3 regions of the Shewanella sp. 3_MG-2023 genome follow, and region 2 is predicted to be linked to each of the others. Evidence: predicted binding sites of a transcription regulator. Region 2 holds the regulator's gene; each other region holds the start of a gene.
What was found. Region 2 encodes sigma-54, which starts transcription at its own class of promoters, with help from an activator protein. Its sites were predicted from a motif close to GTTGGCACGNNNNTNGNNT; they were not measured.
Positions count from the first base shown of each region.

Region 1: Q4591_RS04145 (formate/nitrite transporter family protein) is a predicted target of sigma-54. The motif match lies at 3,414-3,432, and genes of this name have one in related genera.
Region 3: Q4591_RS12965 (DUF3192 domain-containing protein) is a predicted target of sigma-54. The motif match lies at 1,374-1,392, and genes of this name have one in related genera.

Region 1 is NZ_JAUOSH010000005.1:34,960-39,767, forward strand. It holds gene putA (bifunctional proline dehydrogenase/L-glutamate gamma-semialdehyde dehydrogenase PutA) at 1-2,343, shown strand, start outside; gene Q4591_RS04145 (formate/nitrite transporter family protein) at 2,541-3,377, opposite strand; gene Q4591_RS04150 (cation diffusion facilitator family transporter) at 3,697-4,587, opposite strand.
Region 2 is NZ_JAUOSH010000027.1:53,530-58,337, forward strand. It holds gene lptA (lipopolysaccharide transport periplasmic protein LptA) at 1-366, shown strand, start outside; gene lptB (LPS export ABC transporter ATP-binding protein) at 366-1,097, shown strand; gene Q4591_RS15225 (RNA polymerase factor sigma-54) at 1,232-2,716, shown strand; gene hpf (ribosome hibernation promoting factor) at 2,740-3,027, shown strand; gene ptsN (PTS IIA-like nitrogen regulatory protein PtsN) at 3,030-3,473, shown strand; gene rapZ (RNase adapter RapZ) at 3,470-4,318, shown strand; gene Q4591_RS15245 (HPr family phosphocarrier protein) at 4,344-4,616, shown strand.
Region 3 is NZ_JAUOSH010000021.1:28,142-32,949, reverse strand. It holds gene Q4591_RS12975 (Zn-ribbon-containing protein) at 134-907, opposite strand; gene Q4591_RS12970 (hypothetical protein) at 952-1,284, opposite strand; gene Q4591_RS12965 (DUF3192 domain-containing protein) at 1,476-1,862, shown strand; gene Q4591_RS12960 (DUF2789 domain-containing protein) at 1,859-2,089, opposite strand; gene Q4591_RS12955 (GNAT family N-acetyltransferase) at 2,255-2,893, shown strand; gene Q4591_RS12950 (DUF962 domain-containing protein) at 2,894-3,208, shown strand.

The DNA.
Region 1 (4,808 bases), on a different contig from region 2:
TATGACACTGTCATTAAACTCATCGTGCAAGCGCGCGAGCTCAACATCGGTATTTCAATCGATGCCGAAGAAATGGATCGCCTTGAATTATCACTCAAGTTATTCCAGAAGCTATATAACGCCAACGAAACTCAAGGTTGGGGCTTACTGGGGATTGTGGTTCAAGCCTACTCAAAACGTGCCCTGCCGGTATTATGTTGGTTAACTAAGTTATCCCGCGAGCAAGGCGATGAAATTCCAGTGAGACTAGTAAAAGGCGCTTATTGGGACAGTGAGTTAAAATGGGCTCAGCAAGCTGGCGACGGTGGCTACCCACTTTACACTCGCAAAGCCGGCACGGACGTATCATATTTAGCCTGTGCTCGTTATTTACTCTCTGACGCCACTACAGGCGCCATATACCCGCAATTTGCCACCCATAATGCCCAAACAGTTGCCAGTATCAGTGCGATGGGCGCGAATCGTCACTATGAGTTCCAGCGCCTACATGGCATGGGTGAAGAGCTCTACGACACTATGCTGGCTGAAAGTGGCGCAAAATCCGTGCGTATCTACGCGCCTATTGGTGCCCATAAAGATCTACTGCCTTATCTGGTAAGGCGCCTATTAGAAAACGGCGCTAACACCTCGTTTGTTCACAAATTAGTGGACCCGAAAACCCCTATCGAAAGCTTAGTGGTGCATCCATTAACCACTTTAAAAGCTTATAAAACTTTAGCTAATAATAAAATTGTTCTGCCGGAAGATATTTTTGGTATAGAACGTAAAAACTCTAAAGGATTAAACATGAACATCATTTCTGAGTCTGCGCCATTTTTTGCCGGCGTTGACCAATTTAACGATACCCAATGGACTGCTGGGCCATTAGTCAATGGCGAGACCTTAAGCGGCGAAACCAAAAATGTACTCAGCCCATTTGACACCACTAAAACGGTGGGACAAGTAGCTTTTGCCAATAATCAGGCAATTGAAGCTGCATTAAGTTCTGCCCATGGCGCTTTTCATCGTTGGAGTCATACCCCCGTTGAGCAGCGTGCATCTGCACTGCAAAAACTGGCTGACTTACTTGAAGAGAACCGCGAAGAGCTGATTGCCCTTTGTACTCGTGAAGCAGGTAAAAGCTTACAAGATGGCATTGATGAAGTCCGTGAAGCAGTAGATTTTTGTCGCTACTATGCTATTCAAGCCAAGAAAATGATGGCGGCGCCAACTTTGCTTCCTGGGCCGACGGGTGAATTAAATGAACTATTCATTCAAGGCCGCGGCATCTTTGTTTGTATTAGCCCTTGGAACTTCCCATTAGCGATTTTCTTGGGCCAAGTTACTGCGGCGCTAGCTGCTGGTAATACCGTGATTGCCAAACCCGCTGAGCAAACTTCATTAGTAGGTTACCGCGCAGTGCAATTAGCTCATGAAGCAGGCATTCCTGTCGATGTACTGCAGTTCTTACCAGGCACTGGCGCTACTGTTGGCGCAGCGATCACCGCTGATGAACGTATTGGCGGTGTGTGCTTTACTGGTTCAACCGGCACTGCTAAATTGATTAACCGCACATTAGCTAATCGTGAAGGTGCTATCATTCCGCTCATCGCTGAAACTGGCGGTCAAAATGCGATGATAGTTGACTCGACCTCACAAGCAGAACAAGTGGTTGCAGATGTGGTTTCATCGTCGTTTACCAGTGCAGGCCAGCGCTGCTCGGCATTGCGAGTGCTGTTCTTACAAGAAGATATTGCCGATCGCGTGTTAGATGTAATGCAAGGCGCAATGGAAGAACTCAGTATTGGTAACCCAAGCTTTGTTCAAACTGACGTTGGCCCTGTGATTGATGCCACTGCAAAAGCGAACCTAAATGCCCATATTGATCATATCTCGCAAGTTGGTAAGTTAATTAAGAAAATCGACTTACCCGCAGGCACTGATAATGGCCACTTTGTGTCGCCAACAGCGGTAGAAATTGATTCAATTAAAGTGCTTGAGAAAGAACATTTCGGGCCAATTTTGCACGTTATTCGTTATAAAGCCGCTAATTTAGCCGCGGTTATTGACGAGATAAACAGCACCGGCTTTGGTCTTACTTTAGGAATTCATAGCCGCAATGAAGGCCATGCGTTAAATCTTGCAGACAAGGTTGATGTGGGTAACGTCTATATTAATCGTAACCAAATTGGCGCAGTAGTGGGTGTACAGCCTTTTGGCGGTCAAGGTTTATCAGGTACTGGCCCCAAAGCAGGCGGACCACACTACCTTACTCGTTTTATTACTGAAAAAACCCGCACCAACAATATTACTGCCATTGGCGGTAACGCGACGTTATTGTCCCTTGGTGATGCTGAAGACTAATAATTAGCAGGTTTGAAACCATAAAAATGCCCGCAGCTGCGGGCATTTTTTGTTCAAGCTATTTTATTTAGGTTAATAGTGTTCAAGCTAATAGTATTTACCGATAAAACCATCAACGGCTTACCATTAAGTAAGCAGGTATCACTTGAATCGCCATAACAAAGCCCAATCGAGACAAGGATAGGCCTTAGCACTGCTTATAAAGCTAAGCTTTCTTTTTCAGCAGCAGTTTTACGCTCAGGGCTTGTCTTAACATGGGTTAAGTACAAAGGTAAGCCCACGAGTAAAAAGCCGCCGACTAAATTACCTAATGCCGTTGGGATTTCATTCCACAATAGGTAGTCGCTAACAGTAAAGTCACCGCCCATGATCATTGAAAATGGAAATAGGAACATATTAACGATTGAATGCTCAAAACCCATAAAGAAGAACAGCATCACAGGCATCCACATTGCAGCCATTTTGCCGCTCACTGAGGTTGAGATCATAGCGCCTACCACTCCCATAGACACCATCCAGTTACACAACATGCCGCGAATAAAAATAGTAAACCAGCCTGCCACGCCATGCTCTTGATACCCTAACGTACGTGACTCACCAATTGAGCTCACTTTAGCCGCTAATACTCCACCGTCAGTGTTGTAACCATAAGTCAGGATATAGGATGCAAAAAATGCCACGGTTAACGCGCCGGCAAAATTCCCCACAAACACTAACCCCCAATTCCTAAAAAGTTGCTCCCAGGTACATCCCGGTCGCTTGTTAAGGACAGCTAAAGGCACTAAGGTAAATACACCTGTCAGCAAATCAAACTTCATCAGATACAACATAATAAACCCAACCGGGAATAATAATGATCCGACTAACAAGCTACCTGTTTTCACGATAACGGTAATGGCAAAAAAAGCGGCAAGTCCCAGTATCGCGCCAGCCATAAATGCCCTAACTAATGTATCTCGTGTCGACATGAAGATTTTTTGCTCCCCAGCATCTACCATCTTGGTAGCAAACTCCTTTGGCTCGATATATGACATAGTGCATTCCCTATAGTTATGTAGTTGACTGCTAATAAGCCAACTTCATACCAAGGTTGATAAATACTTATAAATCAACACCCTAATCTAATTAGATTTTTTGAAAATGGTTGTAAGTAGTGCAAGCTGCACCTAGATAGCGCAAAAAAGCCATTATTGAAAGGCCGTATTTAGCATCAAGTTTGTCTCGCTAAATGAAGCGTAATGAGCAAGTTAGTGGTTGTTGCGGCGGATAAGTGAGTCTTCGTTAAGACTCAAATGGTACCAATAATCGAATATGGTTATTGTAGTGACTAGCAATAGCTTGATGGCTAAATGGTTAAATGGCAATATTCATTTTAAGCTCTAACTTGTATGGCAGCGCTGATAACTTTTGCTTGAGATTTTGCTGAAATACTTTGATATCACCGGTCTTTATAATTGACTCTTCACTAGGTACGACATTGATATCAATTCTAAGCTCATTTCCCACTTTGACGACACTGCCTAAATGCAGGGTTTCTTGGCTATCAACTTCTTTCATGCCTTTGGATACTTCTGCAATCAGTTCTTGTTGTGGTGCCATTTGCAATAACTCTTTGACCGCTTGACTCACCATAGAAAAAGGAACTTTCAAAAAGTAAGCTGAAATTAATATCATCATGAGTGGATCGGCATAACCTGCATATTGAGCCAGCGAAGTTTGCGTTAAGCCCCATGCGATAACAAACCCCAGCGTAATAGCCATGCTGAGCAAAGTATCCATCTGCCACTGCTTAGTTTCTGCTTCAATTAACCCTGAGTGCGACTCGCGGCTCATTTGGGTTATTTTCCACCAAGCAAAACCACAACCAAGGGTATTTACCAGCCCGAAAACACTCGCGACACCAATGTCTAACGGCTTGACACCTTGTATTAAACTATCGATTGCCCCAAACAGTGAATAAATCACTAGACTCATAATCACTAAACCTTTGATCGCAATAACAATAGGTTCAAACATCGCCTTACCATTGGGAAAACGCTTATCTTTCGGGGAATGGATAAGCTTAGCAGCGAGCAGTGACAAAATAGTTAACAGCAAACTAATTAACGAGTACAAACCATCAAAGGCTATGACTAAGGAACCCAATATCAGCCCAACCGCCAAGCCGCCTACAGCAAACATCAGCGCAAATACTGAAGACAGTATCAACACTTTTTGCTCTATTGCTTGAGATGGCACACACATATGAATTCCTCATAAAATTAATCATTTACCCGTATAGGTAATTGAGTACAGTTTGGCATTCTGTATTAAATCAGCAATGACAAACTCAACGTCTGTGAGGTTATTTTGATAGTAATATTATTATAGCAAGGCTATTCAATGACTTAGTTTAGCAACCATCTGTCAATTATATTGACAGTGAGTGCTTGGCATGAATCCGAAATAACACGAATAAGCTAATA
Region 2 (4,808 bases):
ACCTTAACGGGTAATGCTAAATTGGACCAAGCTGGCAGCCAGGTTACTGGTAACCTAATTAGCTACAACATTGAAAAGCAGCAGTTAATTGCTGAAAGCACCGGTACTGGTGAAGATCGGGTTATCACTATTTTTCAACCAGAAAGTCACCCAGACTTGATTGATTCTGAAAAGAAAAAAGATGAGCAACCACATTTACCAGACAGCGCTAAACCCGGTGATGATACGCCACCAGCTATAATTGAAAACAACAATTTATCTGCTGTAGAGGCTGTGAACTCAACTGAAACACCCGAAGTAACTGAATCACTTAACGCTGAGGCGCAGGCGACATTGTCAGCCCCAGCAGCTGAGCAAAATGACTAATGACCCAAATTACGTTAACCGCTGAAAATCTCGCTAAGAGTTATAAAAGTCGCCAGGTAGTAAAAGATGTCAGCCTGACGGTAAAAACCGGCCAAATTGTTGGCTTACTTGGCCCTAATGGCGCGGGTAAAACCACCACCTTTTATATGGTCGTAGGCCTAGTCAAAAGTGATAAGGGCCGCATTCTGATCGATGAAGATGATTTAACCGCAGATCCAATGCATTTGCGCGCCCGAAAAGGCATTGGCTACTTACCTCAAGAAGCCAGTATTTTTCGTAAGCTCACAGTACACGATAATATAATGGCAGTGCTTCAAACTCGCAAAAGCTTATCAAATGAGCAGCGCATTGAAGAACTGGAACATTTATTAGAAGAATTTAACATAACTCATATCCGTGATAGCCAAGGTATGGCGTTATCGGGAGGCGAGCGTCGCCGAGTTGAAATTGCACGCGCATTAGCGGCAAATCCTAAGTTTATTTTATTAGATGAACCTTTTGCAGGGGTAGATCCTATCTCAGTAATCGACATCAAGAAAATTATTCAACAACTTAAAAGCCGTGGTTTAGGGGTGCTAATTACCGACCATAATGTCCGTGAAACACTTGATGTGTGTGAGCGAGCATATATTGTGAGTCACGGAAACTTGATTGCTGAAGGAACACCTGCTGAGATCTTAGTCAATCAGCAAGTTAGGTCGGTATACTTAGGTGAACAATTCAAGCTATAGTTAGCACTATTCAGTTTTTAGTATGGCATTCGCGGCCAACAACAAACCTTAATCTAGTCTATTTTTCTAGGATCATAAACTAGCGCCCACACTGTTCGTCGCGATGATGTAATTCAATTAGGGACAAGCGGTACATGAAAGCCTCACTCCAACTCAAAATGGGTCAACACTTAACCATGACCCCACAGTTGCAACAAGCGATTCGCTTATTGCAACTTTCCTCATTGGAGCTACAGCAAGAAATTCAACAAGCACTTGATTCAAACCCGCTATTAGAGCTTGAAGACGAATTCACTAAAGCCAAAGAGCCCGTAAAAGAAAACGCCCTGCAAACTGACACCGATTTTAGTGATAATAGCCAAGTCACCATAGAAAAAGACACCTCAACGGTTGATACCACTGAATCGCTCACTAAAGATTCTATGCCTGAAGAACTCCCTATGGATACCACATGGGATGAGGTGTATACCGCCTCGCCGACTTCTGGCTCTGGCGCAGTATCGAGCGGTAATGATATGCCGTTTCAAGGCGAAACCAGTGAAGGCTTGTATGAGCATCTTGAATGGCAAAAAAACCTCACTCCCTTTTCTGAAAATGACTTAGTGATTGCAACCGCCATTATTGATGCCATTGATGAGCGCGGTTACCTCACCCAGAGCGTTGAAGACATTTTGCAATCCTTAGGCACTGACGATATCGAACTCGATGAAGTTGAAGCTGTACTTAAACGGGTACAACACTTCGATCCCGTCGGCATTGCAGCGCGAGATTTAAGTGAGTGTCTATTAATTCAATTAGGCCAATACCCTAATGAAATTCCTTGCATAGATAATGTTAAGTTACTGATTAAAGATCATCTTGATTTAATCGCCGGTCGTGACTTTAGGTTACTGATGCGTAAAACCAAGCTTAAAGAAGATGATTTACGTGAAGCCATTGAATTTATTCAAACGCTCAATCCACGTCCAGGCTTGCAAATTACCCCCATTAAAGATGAGTACGTCATTCCTGATGTTACTGTACTTAAAAAGAATGGTCGCTGGGTGGTCGAGCTAAATCCCGATAACATGCCTAAAATTGGCGTTAATCAGCAATATGCAGCTATGGCCAAAGGCGGTTCAAGCCAAGCTGACAGCCAATTTATTCGTGGTCATTTACAAGAAGCTAAATGGTTTATCAAAAGCATCGATAGCCGTAATGAAACCTTACTAAAAGTGGCTAACTGTATCGTACAATTTCAGCAAGGTTTCTTTGAGTTCGGTGAAGAAGCCATGAAGCCGATGGTGCTCAATGATATTGCTGAAGCGGTTGAAATGCACGAGTCGACCATTTCACGGGTCACGACCCAAAAATACATGCATACCCCCCGTGGACTTTTTGAACTTAAATATTTTTTCTCAAGCCATGTAAGTACCGATGATGGTGGAGAATGCTCTTCTACAGCAATTCGCGCATTTATTAAAAAGCTCGTAGCTGCAGAAAACCCGAAAAAGCCTCTTAGTGATAGTAAAATGGCGACACTATTGGCTGAACAAGGGATTAACGTTGCTCGACGTACGATAGCCAAATATCGAGAGGCAATGCTCATCCCTCCCTCAAACCAACGCAAAAGCTTATAACTTTTGTTATTGGAGGATGACCTATGCAAATTAACCTGACTGGAAACCATATTGAAATAACTCAATCTTTACGGGAATACGTGCAAACAAAATTTTCAAAGCTTGAACGACACTTCGAACAGATCAATAATGTTCACGTTGTGCTCGATGTTCAAAAGCTACAACAGATTGCCGAAGCCAAACTGCACCTAAAAGGCGGTGAAGTGTTTGCTGTATCGCGTAACGCTGATATGTATGTGGCAATAGACGCCCTGATAGATAAGCTAGACCGTCAGGTAATTAAACATAAAGAGAAACTCACTAAGCATTAACGATGGAACTTCGTACCATCCTGCAGCCGGCGTGCACTACCTGTGCCACTCCGGGCAGTAAGAAAAAGGTACTGGAATTAATCAGCAATTTAATGGCTGCCCAGTACCCAACCCTTTCTTCACAGGCTATTTTTGAAAGTCTAATAGCGCGTGAAAAAATGGGCAGTACAGGTATAGGAAATGGCATAGCAATTCCACATGGGCGCTTAGATAATATCGAAGAACCCATTGCTATTTTAATCAAATGCGAAGAGCCAATCGCCTTTGATGCCATAGACAAGCAACCTGTAGATATTTTATTTGCGCTTCTTGTACCTGCAGATCAGTGCCAGCAACACCTAAGCACATTATCTAGCATGGCAGAGAAACTCAGTGATAAATTGATACTTAAACGACTTCGAAAGAGTCATGACGCTACAGAACTTTATCAGGTTATTACTGCATGAAACTTGTCATCGTATCGGGACGTTCAGGTTCAGGAAAATCAGTCGCACTGAGAGTGCTTGAAGATTTAGGTTATTACTGTGTTGATAACCTGCCACTGCCACTGATTGGCAGCCTGCTTGAACAGCTTAAAGATAGTAACGAGCTTGTCGCCATTAGCGTCGATGTGCGTAATATCGAAGAGCAAGGCAAAGTACTCAAAGAGCAAATTGCTTTACTGTCTGACGATACCAGCATTACCAGTTTCTTTTTAAACGCCAACGATAAAGTGTTACTGAAGCGTTTTAGTGAGACCCGCCGATTACACCCACTGTCTAAGAATCAAATTTCGTTACAAGAAGCCATTAAGCTTGAGGGGCGGTTACTCGAACCCATAGCCAAAATGGTTGATCACTATATCGACACCTCGCAAACTAATATCTACGAATTGAGCGATCATGTTCGGCAAATCTTGCTAGGCAGTGTTGATAAAGAATTAGTGGTACATTTTGAGTCATTTGGCTTTAAGCATGGCATGCCGGCTGAAGCAGACTTTATGTTTGATGTGCGCTTTTTACCGAATCCGCACTGGGAGCTTGAGTTAAGGCCCTACACAGGCCTAGATGCGCCCGTGCAAGAGTTCTTAGAGCGACAGCCTTTGGTGAATAAGTTTATCTGGCAAATTGAAAACCTTTTTGACACTTGGATGCCACATTTAGAGCGTAATAACCGCAGCTACCTGACCATTGCCATTGGTTGTACTGGCGGTCAGCACCGTTCGGTTTATATTGCCGATCAGCTCGCTAAACGTTTCAACAACTCTAAGCACAAAGTCAGCGCCCGCCATAGAGAGCTTGGCATTGAATAAGCTAACCACAACGCCAGCCAAAACGGTGGCCTATTCAAAGCAAATTACCATCAGTAACAAGCTAGGCTTGCATGCGCGAGCGGCGACTAAATTGGCAATTTTAGCTACCGAGTTTGACGCAACTATCACCCTTATCCAAGGTGAGAAACAAGCCAGTGCTGCCAGTGTATTGGGGTTATTAATGTTAGAAAGTGGCATTGGTAAAATCATTACTGTTGAAGCTCAAGGCCGTGATGCAGAAAAAGCCCTTGAGGCCGTATGCAAGTTAATCAACGATAAATTTGACGAAGAAAGCTAACCGCCTGCGCCCAGTAACATCTCCAAGGAAACACAGCGACTCACCTTTACCATTATTTTATTAGCTATACTCAACACACCACCAAGCAGTATTAGCGTATTTATGAATTGCGCATCAAGCCATCAGATATTAGAAATTTCTTCATTCTTTCCGGTGAGTTAAGTTAACATTTCATCATCGTCTTTTCAGGAG
Region 3 (4,808 bases), on a different contig from region 2:
GTTATTAATTTGCGATAAACCAAAAAGCCTGACTTATAGATTAATTAAGTCAGGCTTTTTGTTGAAAAGAAGGTTAATGATGCAGCTGTTCTGATCGATGTTAGATACTTCAGAACAATAACGTTTGAAATTATTACTGATGATCCCATGAGATATTCGACACAATTCTGCATGGCTCACATCTGAAGTGAAACATATCCAATAATGGCTCATCCAATAACCACTGTTTCGATCCACAGCGTGGACAGGCTCGTTCTTTTTCAGACTGTAAACTTTCACCACCAACGCGATAAAGATAATAGTAAGTCGGAATTTTGGTAATAAATTCAATTCTGCCGCGGATATCCCAGCCTCGTCTAAATAAATCACTTTTATGACTGGTCAGTTCTTCTAATGCTGCAAATTCAGCTTTGGTTGCCGCCGCCATTTGCAGTTCATCACAAGCTTGCCACTCTGTTTGCCAGCGAATAACTCGCTTATGGTCGCCATTAAAGCTTGCTGGAATTTGATATAGCGGAATAGGGAGAAGGTTGTCGCCACTTCTTAATGGTGAGCACATATGTACATAGCTGGTGTAAAGCACCTGCCAGCTGGGAGTGTCGATATTACTTTGCTCTGAATTGATATCTTGGCCGATAAACTTTTCACGTGGCGCCAATAACTTTGCTTCAGTTAGCATAGTTAATGCTTGCTTGACCCATGGGCTGTTGTTACGGGCTGATAAACTGTTTTTTTCAGGTATTAATAGCCTGACTTTAAACTCACCTTCATTAAGTGCGACAGCAAATTCTCGTCCTAATACTTGGCCATTGGCTCTGAGTGCTTCTAGAAAGTTATTAATGGCTTTTTCTGCCGCAGTGATAGTGGTATCGGCGAAACATTCAAATCTGAGTTCAGTGACAAACATGGTTTTCCGTTTTTAGCTGGTTAAATGTATTGAGGATGTGGTGCTTAACTTTCTAATTGTACAATTCGTTTTTCAAGTGCTGCTATCTTTAGGGCAAATTCACTTTCGACAGCGTCAAATTTAGCCTGCCATTTTTGTTCTAGCGCCGTTAATGGGTCTTGAGCCGTTTCAGTATTAGCTGGCTGTATCATGGCTGCTAAATCGGGTAAGTCTTGCCATTGCTCTTTGGGGATGGCTTTAAATTGCTGCAAACCCTGAATAAGGGTTGGCATGGCTATCCGCGTACCTAATTTACCTTTTATTAACGCTAATGTTGGCGTATGACCTGCTACAGCAATGGATTTTGCCGCCGCAAGGACTTGTTCAATTGGACTCATAATTAGTGAAAATCCTTAAATATCGGTAGTGAAATTACTCAAAAAGTGAGACATGGTTTTAAATGGTGAATAAAATCAAGGCTTTAATTTTTGGCACACTTTTAGCTTAATCAGTATTGAGAACAGTATAACTTACTCTGAAAAACAGTTTCAGTAGAAATTACATTAGAACCATTTGAAAGGGACGTATTATGAAAGCAAAATTGGGTGCAGCATTAATTATGGCTATAGCAGCGACTTCACTAACTGGTTGCGTATTGAATGTGGGCGATCACGAAGGTAAGCGTAGTGATTCATATTGGCAAAAACAACAACAAACTAATCGTAATAACTTAGCGAAACTTTCAATCGGAATGGCAAAAGATCAAGTCACCATTTTGATGGGAACGGCTGATTTCAGTGAGGCTTATGTGACCCAAGCTGACGCTGAAAGTCCAAAGAAAGAGGTTCAGGTGTTTTTCTACCGTACTCAATGGAGTAAAGGTGACGGCAAAACCACAAAAAGTGAATGTACCCCAGTTGTAATAAGTGACAACAAATTAGTGGGTTGGGGTGAAACTGCTTACCAAAACATTTAATTTCTTAATAAAACGTCCAGTTGGTCTATTAATTCAGACCACTGGCCGTCTTGATGTAAGGCCTCTTCAATAAAGTGTCTTTGCGATTCTGACCAAAATCCAGCCTGTGCAATGGTGCTATTTTTAGCCAGTTTATGTTGTTCGATAAACTGGTTAATATCTTCCTTAGATGAACTTAATCCTAATTGCTGAAATAAGTGTTCAAATGTTGTCGTTGTCGTATCCATGAGCTTTCACCATGTATGAATGATATTACTTTACTAAGATTAGGTGACCCTATTTAAATTGCAATATGTTTCAAAGTTGTTAAGTTGAGACTATCAACTGGATTAGTTAAGAGTGACATCATGGAAAACAACACTTTGCCCCCGAAAACTCAAGCTGCGCCGTCTTTGGATGAACAAACTAACGATCAACCTAGAGCGGTTTATTTGACTGCGGAAGATCTAAGAGTTGCAGCATCGATTATTTATAATGCCTATCATGATGATCCATTTTTTATTGAAGCTTTAGCCACTGCTAATAAAGCCAATTACGAACAAAAACTGCGGGCTGCAATCAGAGAAGAGCTCACAGAGTTATGGCAGCAAGAGCAACCATTAATTGGTTGGTTTGAAGGCAAACGTCTCATCGGTGTCGCCTGTGTGATCACCCATCAAGTGCCTCTTGGTGAAAGTCGTTACTGGCACTGGCGTTTAAAAATGGTACTCGGCACTGGTTGGAGTTCAACCCAAGCATTTATTAAAAAAGAGCATACCATCTTAGAAAGTTTACCGAGTAAACAATACGGTATTTTACAATTTATCGCTTTGAGCCCTAATGAGCAAAGAAAAGGTAATGGGGCAAAATTAATTCAAGCGGTGTTAAGTTGGTGCGATGAGCAGTTAGAGCTCGATGGGATCGGAGTATTTGTTAACAACGATAAACATGCAGCGCTTTTTATTGGTGAAGGTTTTGGCCATTTGTCTGATCAAACCATTGGCTCTGTTGATGGTGAGATATTAATTTATCAAAGTAAATCGGAGCAATAAATGGCTGATAAACAGTATCAAGACTTTAAGTCGTTTTATCCTTTTTATTTATCACAACATCAAAATGCCACATGTCGGCGCTTACATTACCTCGGCTCTGGACTGATAGTGTTATTGCTGTTGGTGACTCTAGTTAGCCAGCAATGGTGGCAACTATTATTTATCCCTGTCATCGGTTATGGATTTGCATGGATTGGTCACTTTGTATTTGAAAAAAACAAACCTGCTACTTTTGAATACCCGCTATACAGTTTGCTCGCTGACTGGGTAATGTTTGCGCAAATGTTAAAAAAGCTATTCCTCTCAAAGTCATAAACAGGCAAGTTTCACTTTGGCGTGTAAGACTTATCTCACATACCCTGTAAGTTATCTAACTTTAGTCTGTATGCATTCTCTAGCTGAATTTGTTTTTTACCAATTAAAACATAGCCTTAAGTTTTCAGGTCTGTTTTGGTGACGAGAATTTATTGGTTTGTGAGTAAATGGGGTGTTTTCTCGTCAATGAATTTAGCTAAAATATTACACAAGGTCGCAACATAAATAGAACAGGGTGTTTTGTTTAATATTGCACTTATAATGAATAGTCATATTGTAAAGCCAACAACCTTTGGTCGTTAATGTCTCAGGATGAGATGAAAATTAAAGGAAGGGGGCTGGTTATTCATTGAGATATTTATATGAGAAAACCTCTTATTAGCTATCTCAAAATATGAATTCAGGACGAAGTCAGGACACGCTCAAGGAAAGGGCATAAGCTCAGTTATGGATAACTGAAACTAGGATGAACCCTCTCAGGATGATGACGGATTGCAGGATGCAGCATACCAGGATGGTAATCTAGGAGTAAAACTGTCAGTCAAAGGGATAGACTGTTCAATGGATTGAAAGCTCAAGTATTCAGCAACTGGCAAGAATACAAGGAAATTGAGTAACAGGGAATAAAGGGAGCAGGGAGCAAATAATCGCATGGATGGAGCAGGGAAGCACAATTTAGCCGGATAAGCTAACAGAGCGTAAAATAGGCGCAATCTTAATTTATTAGGATTGCGCTTTTTACATTTCAGAAATACAAATGTTAAATATGTGAATTTTTTTGCAGTGGTTAATTTCCCTAATAGCCAGAGTGTTTGTGCGATATATCTCACAAGGGGTGTAAGCCTTATCGCATTTGAAACGCGCCTTAAATTAGGTTTATTTTAAAGTTGTTGTTTTTATTGATTTTAATTTGACGCCTGCTGGTTTAGTGGTGTTACTACTTTGTAATTACGCTGTAATGTGAATACTTATGACTTACCTGTTGAACCATATGAACTATAATAGATACCAAGAAAGCAAATATGCACAGGAAGTGCTTAAGTTGTATCAATAGGATTATAAGTAAAGTGTTTTCTGCTCTACAGTGACTTTCAAATCAAGGTAAAATGTACGCTATGGACAGTGGCATGATTAAAAGGTTAGTGACAAGGAGTTAACTAATACCCCATCACTGCAGTTTATGGATATAAGCGACTTTATTAGATTGAAGGACATCAATTAAGGGATTTACGCCATAAGGGATTTATGGTGATTGCATTGGATGCAATAACTTGATTAAAGGATGTCATGGAAGAACCCCAAGGATGAATTAAGGACACGCTTAAGGATTTGAGCAGGCTCGGTCAATGGATAATCGAGTAAGATGGAAAGTACTTAAGTGTACAAGGAATATCAAGGATTGAATAAGGATAGCGCTCGGAGCAAGTTAGACGCATGGATGGTGCAGGGAGCACAACAATAGCTGGATGGCTTAACAAAAGCACAAGAGACCGCGGCAATGATTTGTCGCGGTCTTTCTTTTGGCTAGCGTTTAATAAATAACGATTTTCCAGTAAAAAATGGTTTATGCAGTATGGCTTACCTATTGAGTCGTTAAGCC